DNA from 4 places in the Nakamurella sp. genome. Region 1 is predicted to be linked to each of the others. Evidence: riboswitches for the same ligand, from Rfam matches in the RefSeq annotation. Region 1 holds a riboswitch; each other region holds the start of a gene.
What was found. Region 1 has a riboswitch for S-adenosylmethionine ahead of ACOJUF_RS03245 (putative leader peptide). Riboswitches for the same ligand answer to the same signal wherever they lie in the genome.
Positions count from the first base shown of each region.

Region 2: it holds a riboswitch for S-adenosylmethionine, as region 1 does, so the genes downstream of both, ACOJUF_RS07420 (aminotransferase class V-fold PLP-dependent enzyme) here and ACOJUF_RS03245 (putative leader peptide) in region 1, are expected to answer to the same signal.
Region 3: it holds a riboswitch for S-adenosylmethionine, as region 1 does, so the genes downstream of both, thrC (threonine synthase) here and ACOJUF_RS03245 (putative leader peptide) in region 1, are expected to answer to the same signal.
Region 4: it holds a riboswitch for S-adenosylmethionine, as region 1 does, so the genes downstream of both, ACOJUF_RS24495 (amino acid ABC transporter permease) here and ACOJUF_RS03245 (putative leader peptide) in region 1, are expected to answer to the same signal.

Region 1 is NZ_JBMDXT010000066.1:1,970-5,198, reverse strand. It holds gene ACOJUF_RS03255 (NADP-dependent oxidoreductase) at 1-266, opposite strand, end outside; gene ACOJUF_RS03250 (glutamate--cysteine ligase) at 447-1,640, shown strand; SAM riboswitch class IV at 1,675-1,785, shown strand; gene ACOJUF_RS03245 (putative leader peptide) at 1,821-1,943, shown strand; gene ACOJUF_RS03240 (ABC transporter substrate-binding protein) at 2,152-3,229, shown strand, end outside.
Region 2 is NZ_JBMDXT010000148.1:10,436-13,664, reverse strand. It holds gene ACOJUF_RS07420 (aminotransferase class V-fold PLP-dependent enzyme) at 1-1,368, opposite strand, end outside; SAM riboswitch class IV at 1,409-1,523, opposite strand; gene ACOJUF_RS07415 (hypothetical protein) at 1,878-2,168, shown strand; gene ACOJUF_RS07410 (hypothetical protein) at 2,340-2,933, shown strand; gene ACOJUF_RS07405 (acyl-CoA-binding protein) at 3,034-3,229, shown strand, end outside.
Region 3 is NZ_JBMDXT010000176.1:9,012-12,240, forward strand. It holds gene thrC (threonine synthase) at 1-1,259, opposite strand, end outside; SAM riboswitch class I at 1,273-1,434, opposite strand; gene holA (DNA polymerase III subunit delta) at 1,552-2,529, shown strand; gene rpsT (30S ribosomal protein S20) at 2,578-2,838, opposite strand; gene ACOJUF_RS08735 (esterase/lipase family protein) at 2,936-3,229, opposite strand, start outside.
Region 4 is NZ_JBMDXT010000542.1:23,743-26,971, reverse strand. It holds gene ACOJUF_RS24500 (FAD-binding oxidoreductase) at 1-1,135, shown strand, start outside; SAM riboswitch class IV at 1,169-1,283, shown strand; gene ACOJUF_RS24495 (amino acid ABC transporter permease) at 1,529-2,524, shown strand; partial or broken gene ACOJUF_RS24490 (amino acid ABC transporter ATP-binding protein) at 2,521-3,229, shown strand, end outside.

The sequences.
Region 1 (3,229 bases):
CCGAACACGTCGTCGCCGACGGCCACATCGGTGACTCCCTCGCCGATCTCGTCGACGACCCCGGCCGCGTCGAACCCGACGGTGCCCATGCCGTCCAGCGGCTTGCCCTGGGCCATGAAGCCGGCCCGCACCTTCCAGTCCAACGGGTTCACGCTCGAGGCGCGCACCGCCACCCGGACCTGCCCGGGGCCGGGGTGGACCTCCGGCACCTCCTCGAGGCGCAGCACCTCCGGGCCACCGAACTCGTGGAACACCACTGCGGACATGTCCGATCTCCTCTCCCGGCGGGAACGGACCACGCCCCCGGCTTCCGGCGGCGCCCGATTCCCCTGGCGTGCACCACCGCAACCGCGCCGGAGGACGGCATATTCCCGGGCCCGTCCCACCGTTGCGGGTTGGTGCCGCCGCCCCCCGGAACCGACCCGACCCGCTGCTTTAATGACCCGATGAGCACGATCGACTTCGCGCGATCCGAGCGTTCCCGGCTCGGCTTGGAATGGGAGATCGCGTGCGTCGACCGGCGGTCCGGGGAACTGTCGCCCGCCGCTCCCGACCTGCTGGGCCGCCTCGGGCCGCCGACCGCGTTCCCGCACGTCACCGGCGAGTTGCTGACGAACACGGTCGAGATCGTCAGTGCCCCGCACCACAAGGCGGCCAACGCCGTGACGGACCTGACCCGGATGGTGGAACGGGTCCATCGGCTGGCCGAGCCGATGGGCGTGCAGTTGATGTCGTCAGGCACCCATCCGTTCAGCCAGTGGTTCCAGCAGCAGGTCACCCCGGGCAACGACCGCTACGCCACGCTGATCGACAGGACGCGCTGGTGGGGCCGGCAGATGATGATTTGGGGCGTGCATGTCCACGTCGCGGTGGACGACCGGGACAAAGTGCTGCCGATCATCGACGGCCTGCTCACCTACCTGCCGCACTTCCAGGCCCTCAGCGCCTCCAGCCCGTTCTGGGCCGGCGAGACGACCGGTTACGCCTCGAACCGGGCCCTGATGTTCCAGCAGTTGCCGACGGCCGGTCTGCCGCCCCAGCTGTCGAACTGGTCGGAGTACCAAGCGCTCGTCGACGACCTGACCCGCACCGGGGTGATCGACGTCCTGAGCGAGTTGCGCTGGGACATCAGGCCGTCGCCACGTTGGGGCACCATCGAGGTCCGCACTTTCGACGGAATCTCGACGGCGAACGAGATCGGTGCCGTCGCCGCCCTCACCCAGTGCCTGGTCGAGCACTTCTCCCGGGAACTCGATGCGGGGAGGCGCATCCCGGCTCTGCAACCGTGGTTCGTGCGCGAGAACAAGTGGCGGACGGCACGGTACGGGATGGACGCCATCATCATCCGGAATCCCGCCGGGGACGAGGAGCTGGTCACCGACGACCTTCGGGCCCTGGTGCCGGCCCTTGAGCCGATCGCCTCGGACCTCGGCTGCACGTCCGAGTTGATGGACGTGCTGGAGATCGTGGAGCACGGCGCCAGCTACCAGCGCCAACTGCAGGTGGCCCAGGCCGCCGGCGGCAGCCTGAAAGCCGTGGTCTCATCGCTGGTCCGGGAACTTCTGGAGGGACGTCCGGACCGCTCACGGCCGGCCCCTGCCGCGGGTGTGACGCCCGACCGATCCGCCCAGGCGGATTGACCGGGATCGACCACGTCGCCTACATTGATTGAGAGGTCATGAGTTCCAGCGACAAGCTCCGGCTCGCTGGGCAGCAACCCTCCCACCGCGGTGGGGTGCTCCGGATGAGGACCTGGCGGAACCGTTGGTTTCGCAAGCGCGGGCTCGACACCGAGCCCCTGACCGAAGAGGGGTCGTGACGTGCCGAATCGCCTGAGCCGCGCCGAGCGGCGCCCGGTCGCGACCGAGTCGGCCGCGGCCTGGATCCGCCGCCGCCACGTCGACCTCCAGCGCGTGTCCAGCGCGCTCTGTTGTTCCGCCTGACCGTCGGCGAACGACCGTCCTGACGGCGCCGGACCCTGCCCGGGTCCGCCGTCGAGCGCCGGAGCCATCGCCGGCTCCCGTTCTGCACTCCACCGGATGGGCCGCCCCGTTCCTGCGACGGGGCGGCGCCGCCGGCCTCCCCCCAACCCGCGCCGCCGCGCAATCCTCCCGACCGGGCACCGCCCGGGCACCAGAAAGGCACCACCCGATGACCAGACGCCCGCTGTTGCGGCGCCTCGCCACCGTCACGGCCACCGCCACCGCGATCGGCGCCGTCCTGACGCTCCTGGCCGCCTGCTCGAGCTCGTCGGGCAGCGCGCCGGCCGGCTCGTCGACCCCGGAATCGGCGTCCAGCGGCTCGGTCTCGCCGGCCGCAGCCGGCACCGACCTGTCCGGGGTGACCCTGCGCATCGGCGAAACCGGTTGGAAGCAGCAACAACTGCTCCTGGAGAAGGCGGGCCTGGCCGACACCCCCTACGGCACGGACTTCAGCCTGTTCCAGGGCGGGAACCTCCAGCTGGAGGCGCTGGGCGCCGGGGCGATCGACCTGGCCAGCGCGAGCGAGATCCCGCCGATCTTCGCCGCGCAGTCCGGCGGGCCCGGCTCCCTGGCGATCATCGCGGTTCGGGAGGGGAACACCCTGACCCAGGAGATCGTGGCCCCCGAGGGCAGCGACATCAAGGACGCGGCCGGCCTCAAGGGCAAGAAGGTCGCCTACGTGCAGAACACCACCGCGCACTACTTCCTGCTCAAGGCCCTGGAGTCGGCCGGACTGACCTGGTCGGACATCGAGGCCGTTCCGCTGTCGACCAGCGACGGGCTGGCCGCGCTGCTGTCCGGCCAGGTCGACGCGCTGGCCTCGTACGGCAACGCGATCATCTCGGCCCACGCCAAGGGCGCGACCACCGTCGTGGACGCGCGGGACATCCTGTCGGGCAACTTCGTCTACGTCTCCACGCCGGCGACGGCGCAGGACCCGGCCAAGCACGCCGCCATCGCCGACTACTTCTCGCGGCTGCAGCGCGCCTTCAACTGGGCCCGGGCCAATCCGGACGCCTGGGCGGCGGTGATCGCCGAGCAGACCAAGCAGCCGGTGGAGCAGGCCCGGGCCACCTTCACCGAGGGCGAGGCGCAGCGGCCGAGCAAGTTCGTGCCGACGTCGGACGCGGCGATCGCCTCGCAGCAGGACATCCTGGACACGTTCGTCAAGGCCGGGATCCTGACCACGACCTTCCAGATCGGCGACTTCTGGTCCTCCTCCTTCGATCCCGAGCTCAGCGCGATCG
Region 2 (3,229 bases), on a different contig from region 1:
CCGCGGCCCCCGCTCGGCGATGGCCTCGACCGCGTGCACCAGGCGCTGCACGTGCTCGGTGGTGGTGCCCAGGCCGACCGACGCGCGCAGCGCCTGCCCGTTGCTCGAGTCGGCGCAGCCGGCCGCGCCGAGCAGCTTGCGGACCAGCGGGTGGGCGCAGAACGCCCCGTCCCGCACCCCGATGCCGTGCTCGGCCGAGAGCGCCGCCGCCACCACGGCGGCCGGCTGCCCGGCGACGGTGAACGTGGCCACGCCGATGCTGTCGGCCCGCTCGCCGAACAGTGCGTGCACGGTGACGCCCGGAATGGCGGCCAGGCCCCGGCGCAGCGTTTCGGTCAGCGCGGATTCGGCCTGGGCCAGGGACTCCCGGTCGGCCGTGGCCAGGACGTGGCAGGCGGTGGCCAGGGCCACCGCGCCGGGCACGTTCGGCGAGCCGGCCTCGTGCCGGTCCGGCAGCGGCTTGTACTCGGTGCCCTCGGCGGTGACCGATGCGGTGGCCCCGCCGCCGATCAGGTACGGCGGTGCCGCGGCGAGCCAGTCGGCCCGGCCCACGAGCGCGCCGGCGCCGTACGGCGCGTAGAGCTTGTGCCCGGACAGCGCGACGTAGTCGACGCCGAGTTCGGTGATCGAGAACGGCCGGTGCGGGGCGAGCTGGGCGGCGTCCAGGGCCACCCGGGCGCCGCGGGCCCGGGCCACCCGGGCCAGCTCGGCGACCGGCCAGATCTCGCCGGTGACGTTGGACGCGCCGGTGATGACCAGCAGCGCGGGCCCGGGCCGCCGACGGCGCAGCGCGTCGTCGACGAGATCGACGGCGTGCTCGGCCGCCTCGGGCGCCGGCACCCGGACGACCCGGCGCTGCGCCGACTCCGGGGCCCGCTCGGCCGACCAGGGCAGGAGAGCGGCGTGGTGCTCGGTCTCGAAGACGACCACCGTGGTGCGGGGCGGGAGGCAGTGCGCCAGCAGGTTGAACGAGTCGGTGGTGTGCCGGGTGAAGATGACCGCATCTTCCGGGCGGCCGCCCACGAAGGAGCGCACCGGCTCGCGGGAACCCTCGTAGAGGCTGGTGCAGACCTTGGAGTGCCAACCGGCGCCACGGTGCACGCTGGCGTACCGGTCCAGCAGCGCGTCGACGGTGTCCCGGACCGCCCGCAGGGCCGGTGCCGAGGCGCCGTGGTCCAGGTTGGCGTACTCGATCGTCCCGCCGGTGGCCAACGGGACCTGGGCGCCCGCGCCGACGACCTCCAGGCCCGGACCCTGCGGGTGGCTGACCGGTCCGCGCCGCGGCGGGGTGGCCGCGACGGTGCCGGCCACCGGGGGTTCCGGCGCGAAGACGGCGACCAGGTCGGGGCGTTCGAGGGCGAGGGTCACGACGATCCACTCCTGCAGTCCATCGGACCGCCTGGGTGGAGGCCCGCGCTTGCCGGTCGCACCTCGCGAACGGCCAGGTCTTCACCCGGGGCACCCCACCGCGGTAGGAGGGTTGCCGGCCAGCAAGCCGGGGCTATCTGCTGGCACTCATGACCTTCGAGCAGCAGGGTAGCAAATCGCGCCCGCACGGGCCATGACGACGATCACAGGCCACGATCACGGGCCACGACCACGGGCCACGACCGCAGGCGACGACAACGCAGGTCCGGTCGCGACGTGGACCGGTGGCCCGGCCGGCGGTGCGCGAGCGAACCCCGTCGGGTGGCCCGGTCGTCAACCGGGGCAGGCAGGGTTCCGCTCCGGCTGGTCGGTGACCCCGGAAGAGACGAAGACCACAAAACCTGTCACCCGATTGGCGGGCATTGGTGAACGTGGTGTTAGATCTGGCCGGCGGGTGCCACCGGGCCCGTTCATCCGGGAGTGCGGGGGTAGACACAGTGATGCGCAGGATGCTGGCAACGATCGTCACGGCCGCGATCCTCCTCGTCGCCGGCGCGTCCGCCGCCGTGGCCGGCGAGGTCGGGACGTGCTGGGCCGATGGCGGGTCCACCGCAGCCGGATCGGCGAGCGGAGGGACGGGTCTGACCTCGGCCGCCTCGCTGGCCAGCACCGGTTCGAGCATCGACGTGACCACCTGGGCGGCCGTGGGTATCGGCCTCGTGCTGGTGGGCATGATCCTGATGGTCGTGCTGCCGGGCAGCCGCCGGCGCAGCCAGGCGGAGCCGACCACCACCGCGTGATCGACGTCGCGGCGGGCCGCCCATCGACAGGTGGGTGGCGCCGTCCGGCCGGGCGGCGGCGCGGGCCGGACCGTGCGGGAATGATCACTCCCGGGTTGCATCTCGATCCGGGTACCGTTGCGGTCACGCCTGGATAACGTTATCGCCGGGCCGGTCCGTCCGGAGGTGTCCGTGGCCGTCGAGCCCCGACCGAAGCGCCGCCGGCCGTTGTCGTTGCGGGTGTGGCGCAACCCCCTGGCGCGGGGCGTCGATCGGGTCGAGGCCGCCGTTGTCCTGCTGCTGATCGTCCTGGCCGCCGCCGCGGTGCCGGTGGTGGCCGTGGTCGCGTCGGCGAGCTGGTCGGACGCCGCCGCGCAGTCCGCGGCCGAGCGTCGCTCGCTCACCGCGGTGGCGGCGATCGTCGACCGGTCGGCGCAGCTGCCGGTGGGCGTCACCGACGGCGCGCCGGTCTGGATTCCCGCGCCCGTCAGCTGGACCGGATCCGACGGCCGCCGGGTCACCGGGGTCGCAGACGTCCCCGCCGCCGCGGTCGCCGGTGATCCGGTCACCATCTGGCTGGACCCGGCCGGCCGCATCGTCCCGCCGCCGCCCGGTCCGGCCGCCCTGGCCGGGCTCGCCGTCCTGGTCGGCGCCGGGTCCTGGGTCCTCGTCGGCCTGCTGCTGGCCGGTGCCGGCTGGGCGGTCCGCCGCCGGCTGGACCGGCTCCGGCTGCGGGCCTGGGGCCGGGAGTGGGCCGAGGTCGAGCCGGGCCGCCACCCGTTCTGAGCCCGGCGCCACCCGTGGCGAGTCCGCTGCCGGCCACCGGTGGTCATCCGCGACCGCCCCCGAATTGACGGCCGGGCCCGGTCGGGCTACACACACCGGTATGCCGAATGCGGAGTTCCAGGCGGCCGTCGACCGGGTGAACGGGTTGACCAAGGACCCCGGGAACGAGACCAAGTTGCGGATGTACGCGCTGTACAAGCAGGCCACCCAGGGCGATGTCGCCGGCAAGCGGCCCGGCTTCACCAACCCGGTGGGCCGGGCCAAGTACGACGCCTGGGCGAAGCTCAAGGGCACGT
Region 3 (3,229 bases), on a different contig from region 1:
GCCGCCTCGAACGCGCTCATGGTCGGCTTGATGGTGGCCGTCGGGCCGACCTCGCCGGCGATCGCGTCCAGCGTCTTGAGCCCGTCGCCGGTGTTGAACACGACGGTCTCGGCGTCCGGATCGAGCTGCCCGGTGGCCAGCAGCTTGCGCAGGGTGGCGATGGTGACGCCCCCGGCGGTCTCGCCGAAGATGCCCTCGGTCCGGGCCAGCAGCTTGATGCCTTCGATGACCTCGTCGTCGCTGACGTCCTCGACCGCGCCGCCGGTGCGCCGCGTGACGTCGAGCACGTACGGCCCGTCCGCGGGGTTGCCGATGGCCAGCGACTTGGCGATGGTGTCCGGCCGCACCGGCTTGACCACGTCCCACCCGTTCTTGAACGCCTCGGCGACGGGGGAGCAGCCGGTCGCCTGCGCGCCGAACACCTTGTACGGCGTGGCGTCGACCAGCCCCAGCTCGCCCAGCTCGGTGAACCCCTTGTCGATCTTGACCAGTTGGGCGCCGGAGGCGATCGGCACCACGACCTGGTCCGGCAGCCGCCAGCCGAGCTGCTCGGCGACCTCGAACGCCAGCGTCTTGGATCCCTCGGCGTAGTACGGGCGGACGTTGACGTTGACGAACGCCCAATCCTCCTGCTCGGCGGCGATCTCCCCGGCCAGCCGGTTGATGTCGTCGTAGGTGCCGTCGACGGCGACCAGGGTGCCGCCGGAGGCGGCGGTGGTCAGGATCTTCTGCTGCTCCAGGTTCGACGGGATCATCACCACCGAGCGGATGCCGGCCCGGGCCGCGGCCGCGGCGACGGCGTTGGCCAGGTTCCCGGTGCTCGGGCAGGCCAGGACGGTGAAGCCGAGCTGGCGGGCGGCGGCCAACGCCACCGCGACGACCCGGTCCTTGAACGAGTGGGTCGGGTTGCCCGAGTCGTCCTTGACCCAGAGCCGCCGCATGCCCAGCTCCTTGGCCAGGTTGTCGGCGCGGACCAGCTTGGTCTGGCCCGGGTTGATGTTCGGGGTGCCCGCGATGTCCCCGGGCACCGGCAGCAGCGGCGCGTAGCGCCAGATGTTCTGCGGGCCGGCCTCGATCCGCCGCGTGAGATCCTCGCCCCGGGAGGTGAACTCGTAGGCGACCTCGAGCGGACCGAAGCACTCGGTACACGCGTAGTAGGGGCCGAGCTCGATGCGATTGCCGCACTCGCGACAGGACAGCGCGACGGCGGGGCCCAGATCCACGGAGGTGGAGGCGGGCGCGGACAGCACAGACGTCATGACGAGGCCTTTCTGCTCATCTTCCCCGCCGGAGCGGGACGGAAGTGGCACCTGCTGTCGACCGGCCTCGAGAACCGCGCCGCCGCGCGGACGCGGGGGTGGTCACGAGAGAAATCATCGACAGTGGTTGCCGGGGCTTCGTCGGGCCGTATCCCTCTGCCCCTCTGGATGAGGTGTATTCGGTTGTCCGAGCATCGTAACGCATCGCACCCCGCGGTCCGATGGTCCGGCGACCGCCGGGGCCCGGCCTGGGGAACCCACGGGGACGGCACTGTCGCACCCGGCTGGCACGATGGCGGGCATGGCCGACACGGTGGATCTCGCCCCGCTCACCCTGGTGACGGGCGACGAGGCACTGCTGGTCGACCGGGCGATCGCCCGGGCCGTGGCGACCGCCCGCCGGATCGACCCGGGGGTGGAGCGGCGGGACGGCACGGGGGCCGGGCTGACCGTCGGGGAGTTCTCCGACCTGGTGGCGCCGAGCCTGTTCGCCGAGCCGCGGGTGGTGGTGATCCGCGGCGCCCACGAGGCGTCGAAGGAGTTGGCCGCCGAGCTGGCCGCGTACGTCAAGGATCCGGTCGACGGGGTCTGGCTGGTGCTGCACCATCCGGGCGGCGCGCGCAACAAAGCGATCGCCGACACCCTGACCAAGGCCGGCGCCGACGTGGTCACCTGCTCCCGGATCACCAAGCTCAACGAGCGGATCGACTTCGTCCGCGCCGAGATCCGGCGGGCCGGCGGTCGCACCAACCCGACGGCGGTGACGGCGCTGGTCGAGGCGATCGGGTCGGACCTGCGGGAGCTGGCGTCGGCGGCCGATCAGTTGGTCGCCGATACCGGCGGCACGGTCGACGAGAAGGCGGTGCGGCGCTACCACACCGGACGGGCCGAGGTCAGCGGCTTCACCGTGTCCGACGCCACGATGTCCGGCGACCTGCCCGGAGCGCTGGAGTCACTGCGCTGGGCCCTCGGGGTCGGGGTCGCGCCCGTGCTCGTCGCCGACGCGCTGGCCGACGGGGTGCGGACGGTGTCCCGGGTGTCGTCGGTGCGCGGCGGCAACTCCTACGCGATGGCCTCGGAGCTGGGCATGCCGCCCTGGAAGATCGACCGGGCGCGGGGGATGGCCCGGGGGTGGACCCCGGACGGGCTGGCGGCCGGCATGGCCATCGTGGCCGATCTCAATGCCGCGGTGAAGGGGGTGGCCGCCGACGCCGAGTACGCCCTGGAGAAGGCGGTGTTGGACCTGGTCCGGGCCCGGCGCGGGAAATGACGAAACAGCCGGTGACCGAAGGCAGTCACCGGCTGATCGGTCGAGCGGTCAGATCTTGTTGACCAGCACGGTCAGGGCCGACTTGCGGTTCGCGGCCTGGTTGGCGTGGATGACGCCCTTGGAGACGGCCTTGTCCAGGCTGCGGCACGCGGCCTTCAGCTCGACCTCGGCCACGGCCTTGTCGCCGGCCTCGGCGGCGGTCCGCACCTTGCGCACGCTCGTCTTGAGCGAGGACTTCACCGACTTGTTGCGCTGCCGAGCGAGCTCGTTGGTGCGGTTGCGCTTGATCTGGGACTTGATGTTGGCCACGCCGGAATGCCTTCGTTTCGTCGTTGGAGTTCGTGGCGCCGTCGGGCACACACGGCCGTCCACGTTACCAGCCGGACCGAACGAGGAACAAATACGCCTACCCGGCGCAGGGGAAGGCCGACGGTTCGGGCCGGCCCCCGGCGGCCAGCGCCGCGCCGACCCAGGCGATCAACCGCGGGTCCCCGGGCAGCGCGACGTGGTCGAGCCGCACCTGCGGGCACCGGTCCTGGACCACCAGCGACGTCACCCGGTCCGCCGGACCGGCCGGCGACTGCGCGGCCACCGGCGTCACCACGGTGTCGTCCCGGCTGGAGATCGTCGCGTAGCGCACCGACCCGTCCAGGTCGCCGCCGGCATCGAGTTCGGTGAGCAGCGCGGATCCGGCGATCTG
Region 4 (3,229 bases), on a different contig from region 1:
CGACCGGATCCTCGAGATCGACGCCGACGACGGCGTCGCGGTCGTGCAACCCGGGGTGATCGTGGCCGATCTGGACCGGGCCGCGGCCCGGCAGGGGCTGCTCTACGCCCCCGACCCGGCCAGTCATGAGATCGCCACGGTGGGCGGGACGATCGCGACGAATGCGGGCGGTCTGCGCTGCGTGAAGTACGGCGTCACCCGGGATTCGGTTCTCGGGCTGACCGTCGCCCTGGCCGACGGCTCGATCCTGCGGACCGGACGCCGGACACTCAAGGGCGTCGTCGGCTACGACCTGACCGGGCTGTTCGTCGGGTCCGAAGGAACCCTGGGCGTCGTGGTCGAGGCGACCGTCCGGCTGCTCCCCCGGCCGGCGCGGACCCGGACCGCCATCGCCTTCTTCGACTCGGCATCGGCGGCAGCGGCCGCCGTCACCCCGATCGCCCGGGCCGGGGCCCGGCCCAGCGCGTTGGAGTTGCTCGACCACGGCGCCCTGCGCGCCATTGACGAGGCCCAGGGCACCGACCTGGCCGGCCGCGGCCGCGCGCTCCTGCTGGCACAGACCGACGGGTTCGGCGCCGATACCGAGATCGACGTCGTCGCCGATGCCCTCACGCGGGCCGGGGGCGTCGTCGAGCTGCCGGACGAGGCGGCCGCGCAGCGCTGGTTCTGGCTGCGCCGGCACGGCCGGGGCTTCGGTACCGACCAATGGTTGATCGGCGAGGACGTGGCCGTGCCCCGCTCGGCCGTCCCGGCCGCGATCGAGGCGATCGAGGCGATCGCGCGCCGGCACGGGCTGGACAGCGCCGTGGTCGCACACGTCGGCGATGGCAACCTGCACCCGGTTCTCAGCGCGCCCCGATCACCGGCGGACGAGCGGCCGCCGGCCCGCCTGCTGGACGCCGCCGACGAACTGGTCAGGGCCGCCCTGGCGCTGGGCGGAACCATCAGCGGTGAACACGGTGTCGGCATCACGAAGCGGCCCTGGCTGCGGTCGGAGCTGGACGGGTCCAGTATCGAGCTGCAACGCCGCCTCAAGCAGGTGTTGGACCCGACCGGCATTCTCAACCCGCACACCTGGCTCGGCCCCGCCGACGAAACCGCCTCGTCCGGCACACATCACAGCAGAGCCGTTTGACGCGAACACATTCCGTCCGTAGGCTGCAATGAAGGTCATGAGTTCCAGCATCAAGCCCCGGCTTGCTGGGCGGCAACCCTCCCACCGCGGTGGGGTGCTCCGGGTGACGACACGGCAGCAGACCCATTGTCTGCGGCAAGCGCGGGTTCCCCGAACCCGAGACCACCGGGTGAGGAAGACATGACGGCACGCAGTGCGGATCGACGGGACCTGTCCCGGCGGCGGCACGTCGATCACGGGTGGCTGGCCAGCGGTCTCTGTCGCCGCTGACGCCCAGCCGGGCAGCACTCGACGGTAGCGGCTTCGCCGCGCCGTGGCTCGCGCGACCCTCGACTCGTTTCGACGTCGGGCGTCCCGTGTCCCCCGCCGGATCCACCTTTCCGAGGAACCCCCGTGACGACCCTTCCCGTCCATGCCCGACCGGCCGCCCCCGCGGCGGATCCGGTCGACATCGCCGCCCGGCGCATTGATCCGTCCACGCTGACGGTGGTCCGCGCCCGCCATCCCTGGCGCTGGCTGTCGGCCGCCGCCGCCCTGATCGTGGTCGCGCAGTTCGTCAACGGGCTGGCCACGAACTCCGGGTGGGACTGGGCGACCTTCGCCAAGTACTTCACCGCGCCGGTCGTCCTGCAGGCGATGTGGCTGACCATCCAGCTCACGATCTACGGGACGGTGCTGGGCTTCGCCCTCGGTGTCGCCATCGCCGCCGCCCGGCTGTCGAAGAACCCGGTGCTGCAGACGATCGCCTGGACCTACGTCTGGGCGTTCCGATCGATCCCGCTCATCGTGCAGCTGCTGTTCTGGTTCAACATCGCCTACCTCTACGACACGCTGTCGATCGGCGTGCCGTTCGGCCCCGCCCTGGCCACGTTCGACGTAAACTCCACCATCAGCGGAATGACCGCGGCGGTCATCGGACTGGGCCTGCACCAGGCCGCCTACTCGGCCGAGATCGTCCGGGCGGGAATTCTTTCCGTCGATCACGGCCAGGTGGAGGCAGCCGCCGCCCTCGGTATCCCCCGGCGCCGGCAGTTCTTCCGGATCGTGCTGCCCCAGGCGATGCGCGGCATCCTGCCCAACGCGGCGAACGAGGTCATCAGCCTGTTCAAGGGAACCTCGATCGTCTCGACCATGGCGATCGCCGAGCTCTTCTACCAGGTCCAGGTCATCTACGGCCGCAACGGGCGAGTCGTCCCACTGCTCATGGTGGCCACCGTCTGGTACATCCTGATGACGACGGCCCTGTCGATCGTCCAGTACTACGTCGAACGGCACTACGCCAAGGGCGCCGTCCGGACGATGCCCCTGACGCCCCTGCAGAAGGCCCGCGCCCACCTGGCCGACTGGTCCGCCCGGGCCCGGCGCCAGTCCGCGGAGCACACCCGATGAGCACGAGGTTGATCCAGGCACCGGCCACCGCGGCCGCACCGGCCGTCATCGGCGATCCGGAGTACGCCGTCGAGGTGCTGGGCGTGCACAAGTCGTTCGGGGCGCTCGACGTCCTCAACGGGGTGGACCTGCGGGTGCGTCGGGGTGAGGTCGCGGTCGTCCTCGGCCCCTCCGGGTCGGGCAAGTCGACCCTGATGCGCGCCATCAATCACCTGTAAAAGGTCGACAAGTGTGTTATCCTGGTCGATTCCGAGCCGATAGGGTACCGGCTCAAGGGCGACAAACTGCACGAACTGCCCGAACGCGAGATCCTGCGCCAGCGGGCACGGGTCGGTTTCGTCTTCCAGAGCTTCAACCTGTTCGGGCACCTGACGGTCCTGGACAACGTGGTCGAGGCCCCGCTGGCGGCGCTGCGCATCGGCCGGCGACCCCTGCGCCGCGCGGCGCGGCGCCGGCGGGCGGAGATCACCGCGCGGGCCCGCGACCTGCTGGACGCCGTCGGCGTCGCCGACAAGGCCGGTGCCTACCCGCGACAGCTGTCCGGTGGCCAGCAGCAGCGCGTGGCCATCGCGCGCGCGTTGGCCCTCGATCCGGCCGTGATCCTCTTCGACGAACCGACCTCGGCGCTGGACCCGGAACTGGTCGGCGAGGTGCTGGAGGCGATCCGGACGCTGGCCGGCCAGGGTCGCACGCTGATCATCGTCA